Regions from separate parts of the Limnobacter sp. UBA7229 genome, predicted to be linked through region 2. Evidence: predicted binding sites of a transcription regulator. Region 2 holds the regulator's gene; the other holds the start of a gene.
What was found. Region 2 encodes sigma-54, which starts transcription at its own class of promoters, with help from an activator protein. Its sites were predicted from a motif close to TGGCANGNAANCTGCTTT; they were not measured.

Region 1: the regulator sigma-54 is predicted to act here: its motif matches at 2,601-2,618, upstream of B4C79_RS04660 (PQQ-dependent methanol/ethanol family dehydrogenase).

What each region holds. Positions count from the first base shown of each region.
Region 1 is NZ_DKTN01000010.1:34,530-41,540, reverse strand. Features, by position in the region: gene B4C79_RS04675 (substrate-binding domain-containing protein) at 1-497, opposite strand, end outside; gene B4C79_RS04670 (quinoprotein dehydrogenase-associated SoxYZ-like carrier) at 600-1,415, shown strand; gene B4C79_RS04665 (quinoprotein relay system zinc metallohydrolase 1) at 1,412-2,398, shown strand; gene B4C79_RS04660 (PQQ-dependent methanol/ethanol family dehydrogenase) at 2,699-4,444, shown strand; gene B4C79_RS04655 (OmpP1/FadL family transporter) at 4,720-6,015, opposite strand; gene B4C79_RS04650 (ABC transporter permease) at 6,140-6,973, opposite strand; gene B4C79_RS04645 (ABC transporter ATP-binding protein) at 6,957-7,011, opposite strand, start outside.
Region 2 is NZ_DKTN01000014.1:31,422-38,432, forward strand. Features, by position in the region: gene B4C79_RS08310 (monovalent cation:proton antiporter-2 (CPA2) family protein) at 1-628, opposite strand, end outside; gene B4C79_RS08315 (KpsF/GutQ family sugar-phosphate isomerase) at 768-1,760, shown strand; gene B4C79_RS08320 (KdsC family phosphatase) at 1,760-2,299, shown strand; gene lptC (LPS export ABC transporter periplasmic protein LptC) at 2,296-2,883, shown strand; gene lptA (lipopolysaccharide transport periplasmic protein LptA) at 2,880-3,449, shown strand; gene lptB (LPS export ABC transporter ATP-binding protein) at 3,446-4,201, shown strand; gene B4C79_RS08340 (RNA polymerase factor sigma-54) at 4,214-5,734, shown strand; gene hpf (ribosome hibernation-promoting factor, HPF/YfiA family) at 5,776-6,105, shown strand; gene B4C79_RS08350 (PTS sugar transporter subunit IIA) at 6,216-6,686, shown strand; gene hprK (HPr(Ser) kinase/phosphatase) at 6,691-7,011, shown strand, end outside.

The DNA of each region.
Region 1 (7,011 bases), on a different contig from region 2:
ACGCGCACTTCACCGCGGTGCAGGGCTGAGAGCGCTGCAATGCTGCCCGACCAGCGCAGCGACAGTTGGAGCTTTTTGTACAGCGCAGTGTTTTGAAACAGGTTTTGCAGCACCAGGTCGTCGCTCAGCGCAAGGCTGATCCAGGGCTTGTTTTGATCAACATCCAGCCATTCGGCGTTCAGTTGCTCGCCCACGGTACCCAGGTCGGGTGCCACGCGCACATTGCCTTGCTCCACCATCCAGATCAACTTGTGACCGAACCGGGTCAGGCATGCCCCTGCGCGTCCGTGCGTAGCCACCAGTTCTTCACCCAGCATGAGGTTGTATTGCTGGATTTGCGACCATAAGGTACGGTAAGAGATACCCAGCGCCTTACAGGCCAGCGAAATGGAACCTTCCGAGTCAATGGTTTTAAGGGTGTTTAACATGCGTTGGTCCAGTTCAACAAACTGACCATCGTCTTTTTTCCAGCGGGCGGATACTTTTAAATTGAGCATTTGCGGATACAGGCATGTCGATTGCTTGCATTCTGACAGATTACAAAATGCAGGAGACAAGTAATCATGATGTTCAGCGGTACAAAACAATCGATTAATAAAATGACCCCGCTAGGGGTTTTCTTGAGCGGTTTCTTGCTGGTGAGCAATTTCTTCGCCAGCCCGGTTCTTGCAGCGCCCGCCGAACTTGGCGCAGTCAAAGGCGATTTGACTGGCGGAGACCCGCTGGGTTCCATGCAGTGGCCTGACATGAAAGGCCAGTTCTTCGATGCCGATGCAAAAACCGTGTTTGATTCCCGCATCAAGGTCACGGTGCCCTTGTTCGCCGAAGATGCCATGAATGTGCCCGTGTCATTCGATGCTTCCGCACTCGGTAAGGTGAAAAAAATCGTGGTGCTGGTGGACAGAAACCCGATTCGAAAGGTGCTGGAGTTCATTCCCGAGAAAGCCAAGCCTGCCCTGAATTTTCGTTTCAAGTTGGAGCAAGCCAGCCCCATTCGCGTTGCAGCCCTGACTGAAAACGGTGTGTGGCATGTGGGCTATGCCTTTATTGAAGCGTCTGGCGGGGGTTGCACCGTGCCTGGCGCAACACGGGCCGATGGCAGCTGGCCACAAACCTTGAACAAGGTGGCTGGCAAAATGTTTGATGCCAACCAGTTGCGGGATGACGCACGCCTGCGCGTGCAGGTGTCGCACCCCATGGACACGGGGTTGGTGGCCGGCGTGCCCGCCTTTTACATTGAAGAAATGATTTTGCAAGACAAGAACAAACAAGTACTGGCCAAGCTTTACCCCTTTGAGCCTGTGTCGGAGAACCCTTTGTTTTCGTTTGATTTTGACAAGAAACCGGTGGGCCCAATCAGCCTGGTAGGGCGCGACAACAACGGCAACCGAATTGATGCAAAGGTTACCCAATGAATTTGTTCAAAGCTGTGCGCGCGATATTTGCCGCATCCACGTTCATTGTTCTTGTTGCCCCTGCGCTGGCTGAGCTGCCCAATGTTGCCAAACCAACACCTGACAAAGCCACCCTTGATTACGGTTTGAAAGCCACCAAACTGGCGGGTGGCTGGTATGTGATTGCGGGTGCGAACGATGACTTTTCTCAGGCCAATGGCTGCAACATCATCAACACCGGTTTTTACATGGACGACTCGGGGGTGTACGTTATCAACACCGGAACCTCGCGTATTTATGGCGAGCAACAGCGGACCTTGATCAACTCGGTCAGCAAGAACAAACCAGTGAAGCAGGTGGTGGCACTGAACCTTCACCCGGATTATTTTTTGGGCAATCAGGCTTACCCGAAAGAGGCGCTTGCCGCCACGAAGTTGACCATGCAAGGCATCAAAGCCGAAGCGGCTTTGTATGAAACTAACTTGTACCGTTTGTGTGGCGACTGGATGAAGGGCACTGAAAGCGTATTTCCCGTGCAAACCATACTGCCGGGCAACTTCAATAAACTGGGCGATAAGACAATTCAAACCCTTGAATTGAAAGGCCACACCGATTCGGACCTGGTGTTATTTGACCCGGAAAGCAAAGTGATGTGGGCCGGTGGCCTGGTGTTTTACAAGCGTATTGTGACCACCCCGCATGCCCAGCTGAAACCGTGGATAGAAAGCCTGAAAACACTGCAAGCCATGAAGCCCAAGGTGGTGGTGCCCAGCCACGGCCCCTTGAGTTGGGGCACCGAGGCCATTGACCAAACCCTGGATTACTTGAGTTGGCTGGACAAACGACTGACCGACGCGGCCAATATGGGCGAGGAAATGAATGATGTGATGAAGAAAGGTGCCCCCGAGCGATTCCGAAACTTTGCAGCCTACCCGGCTGAGTTTTACCGCAATGTGACCAATTTGTACCCTTTGTATGAAAAGCAGGCTTTGGGCGGTTTTTGAGCGGAGAGTATAAGGGTTAACGCTGTACCAAGTGTGTCAAAAAGGGACAGTTTGTGTGTTGCTGAACAGGTGAGCTGTTGCAATGTCACAAAACTGTCTCTTTTTTTTCTTATCGCGATCAATGAAATCACTCTAATGAGGGTGTTTTTGTAACGCACTGATTTTATTGAATAAAAAATTTATTTAGATGAAATATTCTACTTGGCATGAAGCTTGCGCTAGGTTTCTGTGGGTAGCCCCGACTCTGCAAACGAGGGGCGAGAACCTCAAAGTAACGGATGATGAGAGGAGAAACAAATAATGCGCAAAACTCTGCTTAGCGCGATGGTAGCAACCGCACTGGCGATTCCCGCAGTGGCTTCGGCCAATGTGACAGACGCAATGATTCAAAACGATGCCAAATCCACAGGCGACGTATTGTCCTGGGGTATTGGTACAGAGGGTCAGCGTTACAGCCCATTGAAAGACATCAACGTATCGAACGTGGGCAAGCTGGTTCCAGCGTGGTCATTCTCGTTCGGTGGTGAAAAGCAGCGTGGCCAGGAAAGCCAGCCGCTGATTCACAACGGCAAGATGTTTGTCACCGGTTCCTATTCACGCATTTACGCACTGGATGCTTCGACAGGTGAAAAGCTGTGGAAATATGAGCACCGCCTGCCAGAAGGCATTATGCCTTGCTGCGACGTGGTGAACCGCGGTGCCGCCCTGTATGACAACCTGGTGATTTTCTCGACACTGGATGCCCAGTTGATCGCCCTGGACCAGAACACCGGCAAGGTGGTGTGGAAAGACAAGATTGACGACTATGCAGCGGGTTACTCCAACACTGCTGCACCCATCATCGCCAACGGTTTGGTGCTGACAGGTGTATCGGGTGGCGAATTCGGTGTAGTGGGTCGTGTTGAAGCACGCAATGCCAAGACTGGTGAAATGGTATGGCTGCGCCCAACCGTTGAAGGCCACATGGGTTATACATGGGACAAAGACGGCAACAAGAAGGAAGCTGGAATTTCCGGTACCACCAATGCCACCTGGAAAGGCGACATGTGGAAAACCGGCGGTGCAGCAACCTGGCTGGGTGGCTCCTATGACAGCAAAACAGGTTTGGCTTACTTCGGTACTGGTAACCCAGCGCCCTGGAACAGCCACCTGCGCCCCGGCGACAACCTGTATTCCACATCCACAGTGGCAGTTGATGTAAAAACCGGCCAGATCAAGTGGCACTACCAGTCCACACCGAACGACGGTTGGGACTATGACGGTGTGAACGAGTTCGTGACCTTTGACATGAATGGCAAGCGCGTTGGTGCGAAAGCTGACCGCAACGGCTTCATGTACGTGAACGACGCCACCACCGGCAAGCTGGAAAATGCCTTCCCATTTGTGAAGAAAATCACATGGGCCAAGGGCATCGACATGAAGACAGGTCGCCCGATTTTCGACCCCGCCAACCGCCCTGGTGACCCCACCAAGATGGACGGCAAGAAAGGCGAAACAGTGTTCTCCGCCCCTTCATTCCTGGGTGGCAAGAACCAGCAGCCAATGGCCTACAGCCCTGACACAGGTCTGTTCTATGTTCCTGCCAACGAGTGGGGCATGGAAATCTGGAACGAGCCAATCACCTACAAGAAGGGTGCGGCTTACCTGGGCGCCGGTTTCACCATCAAGACTTTGCCTGGCTTTGACTACATCGGCGCACTGCGTGCGATGAACCCCAAGACCGGCAAGATCGAATGGGAAATCACCAACAACGCGCCTCTGTGGGGTGGTGTTCTGACGACCGGCGGTAACCTGGTGTTCTGGGGTACTCCAGAAGGTTTCCTGAAGGCGGCGGATGCCAAAACCGGTAAGGAAGTCTGGAAGTTCCAGACAGGTTCAGGCGTGGTTGCTCCTCCCGTAACCTGGAAAGGCAAAGACGGTCAGCAGTACGTGGCTGTAGTGTCTGGTTGGGGTGGTGCTGTTCCCCTGTGGGGCGGTGATGTAGCCAGCAAGGTGAACTACCTTGAACAAGGTGGTTCCGTGTGGGTATTCAAGCTGATGAAGTAATCAGTTTGTGAAGTACACCAAACTGCCCCAGGTGGGGTGGTTTGGTGAGTAGTGAAGTAGTAGAGCGTTTTAGAAGTGTTGTCATTTTCACCCCCAAGTTTTCTGCCTGCTCCGCAGGGAACTTATTGACGCAAACGGTTTGATCAAATTGCTCCTTGGGACCTTTTTCCGGCATTGATTGGGAGCTGGAAAAAGTTGTGGCGGTTTGAGAGTCTCCTAAACGAATGCGTCTTTTCTGCCCGGCCTGGTGCCGGGCATTTTTTCGTCTACAGCTTTTAGAACTTGTACGACACTTGGCCAGAAAGAATGAATGCATCACCTTCAGCAGTACCCAGTACTCGCGTTTGCTGACCTGCCGCAGGGTTTCCCTCAGTGCTGTCAATTTTCGCTTTGTCGGGCATCACGTACTGAAAGGCCACATCAAAGGTGGTGGCTTTGTCGAACTTGTACTGTGAGCCCACTGCAAAAGTAATGCGGTTTTCATCGGGCAAGCGCACTTTGCGACGCTCATCGGGCACCGGTGTGATGTCGTAAGCCACGCCTGCTTTCAAATTGATGGTGTCGCTGTACTTGTAAATACCACCCACCGCAAAACGCCAGCTGTTTTTCCATTCGTAGTCTTGCACTGTCAATGGCGCAGCACCTGCTGGGGCGTTCTGGCGCTGAAAATCCAGCTTTTGAATCGTGCTCCATTCAGTCCAGGTGGCGTCGGTCAACAGTTGCCACTTGGGTGTCAGCTCAGTCACCGATGAAATGGCCAGCGAGGCAGGCAGTCGGATCTTGGAAGTGAGTTCACTGTTGGCGAAAAGAGCCGCAACTGCCGGTGCAACATTGTCGAAGGTGACATTGCCTTCCAGGTCTTGCTCAATTGCTGAACGGTAGGCAACACCCACACGTGTCGCAGGCGTTACCTGACCCATCACGCCCAGGTTAAAGCCGTAACCCCAACCATCGCCGGCAATGGTGGTCAACCCTTCAGTACCGCCAAATGGGGCGTAGTTGATTTGTGAACTGAGTTTGGCATCCAGCTTTTGTGCCGATACACCCGCGCCCACTGACCATTGTTCATTGACTTTGTACGACGCGGAGGGGTTGATGTTGACTGATTTGATGTCAGAAGTAACACCCTGAAAGCGACCGTACCAATCGGGCTGGAAATCGGTTTTCAGACCAAAAGGAGTGGCCACAGACAGGCCAAAGTTGATGCGGTCATTGAAAGGCACAACAAGGTGAAAGTTGGGGATATAGCCTTCATCGCCAAACTCGCCTGTGCTGCTGCCCAAAGGGCGACCTGGTGCGGCGGTGCTGCCTTCGTTGTTGACCTCGCCGTTCAGGTCAATGTAATGCCCGCCCAACACCAGCTGGCGTTCTTTCAGGCGGCTCATGCTGGCTGGGTTAAACCAGGCTGCGCTGGCGTCTTCGCCAATGGCTGCTTTGCCTGCATAGGCCACACCAGCACCGCTGGCGTTTTGTTCAAGCAGGGCAAACCCGGCTGCTTGGGCGGTACCCGCAATCGTCAAGCTTGCGATGGCCGCGCAAATCGTTTTGATTTGAAAAGGGGATTGTTTCATGTCGTCCTCGTGGGTCCGTTTGTAAGAATGGATGTGTACGAGGGGTATTGTAGGTAAAAATACGAACGGTCGTGCTTATAAAATATAGAGTTATTCTCTATAAAATCTATTCAAAAATAGTATTTTATTGATTCAATGGCACTGCTGCACCACTTTGCGAGAACTTCCAGGTGGCGACAATCAGCATGACCACAGTTGCACCCACAAGCACCAAGGTGGCAAACATCAGGCCAAATTCTGCGTGGCTGCTAAAGGCGTGGCGAAGCAGGTCGACGCAGTAAGAAAATGGATTGACCAAGGCTACCCAGCGCGCCAGTGCGGGCATGGGGTCGATGGGGTACAAAGCGCCACTGAAAAAGAACACCGGAAAAATCACGAAATTCATCATGACTGCAAAACCATCAATGCTTTTTGCAAAAGTACCGCACAGTACACCCAAGGCAGCACAGGCCAAAGCAGCCAAGGCGGCTCCGGGCAGCAACACGTGCAGTTGTGGCCACAAGGTGCGGCCAACCCAAGGCAGTATTTCCTGCAAATCAAACCCGAGAGGAAACAGCAAGGTGTACAGGCCTTCAAGAGCCAACAGCAGGGCGATCAACAGGCCCATTTGCACCAATGCGCCAATGGCTGCACCCAGTGTTTTGGCGATCAGTATGTGATGGGTTTTGACTGGGGCGGTCACCAGCAAGCGCATGGTGCCTGCGTCTTTGTCCAGGGCAATGCTCAGGCCACCCACCATGCCGCCAAACAGCAGTGTCATGCCCACAATGCCAGGCAGCAAACGTGCGGTGTAATCACCACCAGCCAAGGCTTGCATGCCGCCACCAATAATCCATAACCACAGCACCGGGCGTACCATGGCTGCTGCCAGGCGGTCTCGTTGCTTCAACAGCTTTTGGCTTTCACGGCGTATCACCGCCCAGTAAAAATGCATCAACATCTCAGTGGGCTCCGCCATTCATTTTCCACACAAACCAGTCAGCCAGGGTGGCTGTG
Region 2 (7,011 bases):
ACAATTCCTGCGACTTGCTTCGGGCCACGAAAGTCATCCACCAGTTCATCATGCGCTGGCCAAACACCAACATCAGCCCCAGCACCAGCGCCGCTTTCACCACCGCCAGGCTCAAAGTCACAGTAAGGTTCTCGGCCCCCTGCCCCAGCGCGGGAATGATAATGAGCAGCGGCACCACGGCCAAATCCTGGAATAACAAAATTCCCATGATCTGGCGTCCATGGGGGGAATCCAGTTCAAGCCGCTCGGACAACAATTTGCTGACAATTGCAGTGGAAGACATGGCTGCTGCCCCCGCCAGCACAAAGGCAGTACTCAGTGGAACTTCCAGAAAGTAACCAGCCAGCACACCCAGGCCCATCACGCCCAGCATGGTCAGCCCCACTTGCGCCAACCCCAGGCCAAACACCACACGGCGCATAGCATGCAATTTCGGCAAACTGAACTCAAGACCAATTGAAAACATCAGAAAAACAACGCCAAATTCAGCCAAGTGGCGGGTTTCGGGTGTGTCGGGCACGATGCCGAACGAATATGGACCAATCAGCGTGCCCGCAAACAGATAGCCCAGCATGGCGGGCAGCTTCCAGTGACGGAACAGCGAGACCGCCAACACGGCGACCAGCATGAGAATCAAAGACAGCTCTAGAGCGTTAGGCACGTTTAATGCTTAGGAAGTGGAGAGAATTGGCACGCGCTTTGCTATACTGCCCTGAAAAGAACACAGCCTCAAGCACCTTCGTTGCTTAAGTCTATCAGGGTCTACCATGTCAAAAACACCGTCGAATAATGACAAACACGATTTTCTGGCCATGGCCAGGGAAGCGCTGGCCATTGAAGCCCAAGCGGTCTTGGCTCTGTCCGAGCGCTTGAATGATCAGTTCAGCCAGGCAACCACCGCAATATTGAATTGCAAGGGTCGAGTCATTTTGGTCGGCGTGGGCAAGTCGGGCCTGATTGCCAAAAAAATTGCAGCCACTTTTGCCAGTACCGGTACTCCCTCCTTTTTCGTACATGCCACTGAGGCATCCCACGGCGATTTGGGCATGATCACCCAAGAAGACGTTGTTATTGCCCTGTCTAACTCAGGAAACACCGAGGAACTGGTGGCGGTATTGCCAGCCATCGCGCGCCGCGGGGCAAAAATAGTCGCCATGACCGGCAAACTCGATTCAGCACTCGCCCGTCAGGCCGATTTGGTACTGGACTGCGGCGTTGAAAAGGAAGCCTGCCCCCTGAATTTGGCCCCAACCGCCAGTACAACAGCGGCATTGGCCCTGGGTGATGCCCTTGCCGTGGTGGTGTTGAAGGCGCGAGGTTTCAGCGAAGAAGACTTCGCACTGTCGCATCCTGGTGGCAGCCTGGGTCGCAAATTGTTGACCCATGTCAGCGATGTCATGCGCAAAGGCGACCGAATTCCCACCGTGGCGCCATCAGCCAGCATTTCCAATGCCATTCTGGAAATTACCAAAAAAGGCTTGGGAATGACTGCCGTGGTCGGGGCCAACAACAAGCTGCTGGGCGTTTTTACCGACGGTGACCTGCGCCGCCTGATCGAACAGGGTCTGGATTTGCGGGGCTTGCTGGTGAGTGAAGTCATGAACAGTGCGCCCAAATGTATTTCACCTGACAAGCTGGCCGTAGAGGCAGTTCGCATGATGGAGGTCAGCCACATCAGCCAGGTGGTGGTCACGGACGAGCAAGGTCATATTGTTGGCGCCCTGAATTTCCATGACCTGTTTGAAGCCAAGGTGGTGTAATGGATCAATCGACCGACCGCGAACCCACTGCTGCCCAAGCCGCAGCACAAATCAAACTGATGGGCTTTGATGTGGATGGAACCCTGACCGATGGCGGGCTGTACTTCGGCAATGAAGGCGAGGTTATGAAACGCTTCAGTGTGTTTGATGGCCAAGGCCTTCGACTGCTGATGGACCATGGCATCAAGGTGATCTGGATTACTGCGCGCTCGAGCACCATTGTAGAAAAACGCGCCAAAGACCTTGGCATCTACCAGTTGGTTCAAGGCTGTAAAACCAAGCTGCAAGCCTATGATGAAATTCGCCAACTGCTTGGATTGGACTGGAGCGAATGCGGCTTTTTTGGAGACGATTGGCCCGATTACCCGGTGCTTCAACAGGTTGCCCTGGCTGCCACCACCCAGCACTCCCCGGCGGCCATGAAAAACGCAGCCAACTGGATTAATACACGCCCCCCCGGCGATGGTGCTGCCCGGGAATTGTGTGACTTCATTTTGAGTCATCAAGCCGACTATCAAAACCCCTGGGAAGCATCGTGAAACCAGTGAGTGCTTTTTTCAATCTGCTTTCGCAGTTCATACCGCTGCTGCTGACGTTCGCACTCGCCGCCACCTCGTATTGGTTTGCCATTCAGTCTGAACTGAGCCTGTTTAGTGCCAGCGGCAAAAGCGACCCCACCAGCAGCGACTATTACTTGCGCAATTTCTCGGTACAAAGCCATGACCTGGCCGAAAACAAATATTCGATCATTCGCAGCAAGGAAGCCGAACACATCCCACAAGGCAACGTCTGGAACATCACCGAGCCCGAACTGGAACAGTTTGAATCAGGCAACGGCATGGTAAAAGGCAACGCCCAAAAAGGCGTTTACCTGCTCGACACCGACGAAATTTTCTTGCGGGACAACGTGGTGGTGACCAGTCAAAACGAAGGGCTACTGACCACCATGAAATCTGAAGAAATACGGATCGACAATATCACCAACGAAATTTCAACCGACAAGAATGTGCTGGTGACCCGCCCGGGCCAACGGTTTGAAGCACAGGGTGCCACACTGAACAACGACACTGGCGAGTTGACTGCCCAAGGGTCAATCAAGTTTCGCATAGAGGCCAAACGATGAAACGCTCCACCTGGATTTCCCTCGCACTGGCTGCGCCTGCACTGGCACTAGGGGTTTGCGCGCAAGCACTGGAATCTGACAAACAACAACCCACGACCATTGACGCCAACCAGATGACTTACAACGAAAAGTCAAACGTGAACGTGTTCACCGGCAATGTGCTGTTGACGCGTGGAAGTTTGGTGATTCGCGGCGACAAATTGACATTGACCGAACGCAGCGACGGTACCCAGTTCGCCACTGTGGAAGGAAAACCTGCCCGCTTCAAACAGCAGCGTGATTCAGAGAAGCCCAATGAAGTACTGCTGATCAACGGCACTGGCAACACCATTGAATTCGACGGTAATAAATCGATCGTGACATTGACCGGTGCAGCCAGCATTCAAAAAAGCACCAATGGTCAGCTCACTGAATCGATCTCGGGTACCAAAATTACGTACGAGCAAAATACAGAATTCCTGAATGTGGTGGGAACACCCAACAGCAGTGGTTCCTCACGCGTACAGGCAGTGATCAAACCAAAAACCCAAGAGACTGAGCCCGCGCCAAAAGGGGGCAGCAAGTGAGCAACACCCCCGCACACACCCTGACAGGACAAGGACGGCTTCAAGCGCTTAGCCTACGCAAAGCCTACCGCAGCAAACGCGTGATTGAAGATGTGTCGCTGCACGTGGACACAGGCGAGGTGGTCGGCCTGCTGGGCCCCAACGGCGCTGGCAAAACCACCTGCTTTTACATGATTGTGGGTTTGGTCAGTGCCGACGAAGGCAACATTTGCCTGGAAGGCCGCGACATCACCTTGCAACCCATTCACGAGCGCGCACGCGCAGGGCTTTCTTATCTTCCTCAGGAAGCCTCCGTGTTTCGCAAACTGACTGTGGAAGACAACATTCGCGCAGTGCTTGAAATCAATCCACCCAGAGACAAAACGGTGGATCAGGCTGTCGAAGATTTGCTGAACGACCTTCAAATTGCGCACATTCGCACCTCGCTGGCGGCGTCCCTCTCGGGTGGCGAACGCCGCCGACTTGAAATTGCCCGTGCGCTGGGCAGCCAGCCGCGCTTCATTTTGCTGGACGAGCCCTTCGCAGGCGTTGACCCCATTGCGGTACTGGAAATTCAACGCATCGTTGCCTTTTTGAAATCCAAAGGTATCGGCGTGCTGATCACCGACCACAATGTACGGGAAACCCTGGGCATTTGTGATCGTGCCTACATCATCAGCGCGGGCCGCGTGCTGGCCTCGGGCAGTCCCGAGCAAATTGTGAAAAACGACGATGTACGCCGCGTGTACCTCGGCGAACACTTCCGGATGTAAAGCTGAATCTCCATGAAACAATCCCTTCAGCTTAAAGTCTCGCAAAACCTCACGCTCACGCCTCAGTTGCAGCAATCCATTCGCTTGCTGCAATTGTCCACACTGGAGTTGCAGCAGGAAATTCAACAAGCGCTGGCTGAAAACCCACTGCTGGAGTTGGCTGACGAAGAGGCCGTGGAAGGCGAGCGCACCCTGAGCCTGGACAGCAGCAATGGCGAACTGCACGAGCCACAGGGCGACAGCTTTGAGGCCGATCCCGACCCCCGCAAAGCCAGCGAACCGGTCAGCGATCAGCAAGCTGAACAAGACAATCAAAGCGAAGAAATTGTTCAGCGCGAGACCATCGACTCCATCCAGGACAACTGGGAAGGCGACTGGCGCGACAACAGCGGCGCAGGTGCCGATGGCGATGAAGAAAAACCCGGCCTGCAACTGGCTGCGCCCGACAGCAGCCTGCACCAGCACCTGATCGACCAGCTGCGCATGACACAGGCCAGCGAACGTGACAAAAACCTGGTGCTTTGGCTGATTGACTACCTCAGCGACGATGGCTACCTGACTGTTGAACTTGAAGACCTGTGGGAAACCCTGCAGGACGAGCCCGACCTGGAGTTTGAAGAACTCAGCGCGGCCTTGCGCCTGCTGCAAAGTTTTGACCCACCCGGCGTGGGTGCCCGCAATGCAGCCGAATGCCTGCTGCTGCAACTGGCCCAGCGCAAAGACATCACCTGCCAGCAAAGCCTGTACACCCACTGCCAGCACATTGTTCGTGATCACTTGGGCTTACTGGCCCAGCGCGACTTCACCAAGCTGAAAAAAGCGCTGAATGTGGACGAAGACATACTGAAAATCTGTCACCAGATTATTCGCTCACTTGAGCCATTTCCCGGTGCGCGCTTTCGCCGCATTGACGACGACCATGTGGTGCCCGACGTGATCGTGAAAAAACTCAGTGGTCAGTGGCATGTGCAACTGAACCCGGATGTGATGCCAAAAATTCGCATCAATGAAATGTATGCCTCCATTTTGCGATCTCACCGCGGCCAAAGCGCCCAACTCAGCGCACAACTGCAAGAGGCCCGCTGGTTGTTAAAAAACGTTCAGCAGCGATTTGACACTATTTTACGGGTTAGCCAAGCCATCGTAGAACGTCAAATCGGCTACTTCAATCACGGCGAAATCGCAATGCAGCCCTTGGTTCTGCGGGAAATTGCCGACTTGCTGGGTCTGCATGAATCGACCGTGTCAAGGGTCACCACGCAAAAATATATGTTGACGCCCTATGGGTTGGTTGAGCTAAAGTATTTCTTCGGAAGCCATGTTTCCACCGACTCAGGTGGTCAGGCTTCCAGCACGGCCATCCGTGCACTCATCAAGCAACTGATTTCTGCGGAGGACGCCAAGCAGCCGATATCTGACAGCCAAATCGCCGACCTACTCGGTCAACAGGGCATCGTGGTCGCAAGACGCACGGTCGCTAAATACCGGGAATCACTGAAAATACCCCCGGTGAACATGCGCAAGTCGCTTTAACTGTTAAAGCTTCCCCCCGCAGCAACGAAAGGAGATACCTTATGAACTTGAACATCAATGGTCATCATCTGGAAGTTACCCCAGCGATTCGAAACTACGTCATCGAAAAACTGGATCGGGTGAAAAGGCATTTTGATCACGTCATTGATGCATCGGTGACCATCTCGGTGGTCAAGCTGGTTCAAAGGGCAGATGTCACACTGCACGTTCGCGGCAAAGACATTCACGCTGAAGCAAGTCATGAAAACCTCTACGCAGCCATTGATGCGCTGGCCGACAAACTGGATCGCCAGGTACTGCGTCACAAAGACAAACTAACCAACCACAACCACACCCCCATGAAACACCAGGTGGTCGAAGAAGCTGAATAAACCTCTGTAATTTCAGGGAAAATCAAAAGGCGGACTTCCATCCGCCTTTTCTGTTTTTATGGCGTATAATCGGCCCCACGATTAGAAGCGGGTCTCAGGAATCAACAGCGATGAACTTGATCGCAAATCTACTTCCACCATCCAACATATTGTTGGACACACAGGTCACCAGCAAAAAGCGCGTGTTTGAACAAGCCGGTCTGGTCTTTGAAAACAACCAAGGCATCGCAAGATCCAAGGTGTTCGACAGCCTGTTTGCGCGTGAACGTTTGGGCTCCACTGGCTTAGGCCAGCAAGTGGCCGTACCGCATGGCCGCATCAAGGGCCTGCGCGAACCTATCGCCTCGCTGGTGCGTGTGCAAGACCCAATCCCTTTTGATGCCCCAGACGGCCAACCCGTCAAGCTGCTCATGTTTTTGCTGGTGCCAGAAAGCGCAAACCAGCATCATCTGGATATACTGTCAGAACTGGCTCAAATGCTGTCTGACAAAGATTTCCGTGAGAAACTCATGACAGAATCCGATCCCGGCGCCACTCACCAACTGATCGCCAACTGGGAGCCTTACCAACCCGCGAGTTAAGCCTGTGAAGCAACTGAAAGAACTGATCGAAGCCAACCGCAACAAACTCAAGCTTGACTGGCTGGCCGGTTTAAATGGCGGTGACCGCCACCTGGATCTTCAGTGTTTTGCTTCCTCTGATCTGGTAGGTCACCTCAACACCATTCACCCGGGTCGCATCCAGGTGTTTGGTCGACAGGAAATCGAATATTTCGCCCGCATCAGCGACGAACGCAAAAAACACCAAATCGACAAACTGATTGAAGGCGATCCGCCCGCTGTCATCGTGGCTGAATCATTTCAACCGCACCCACTTTTGAAAGCCGCCTGCGACGAATCCAACATT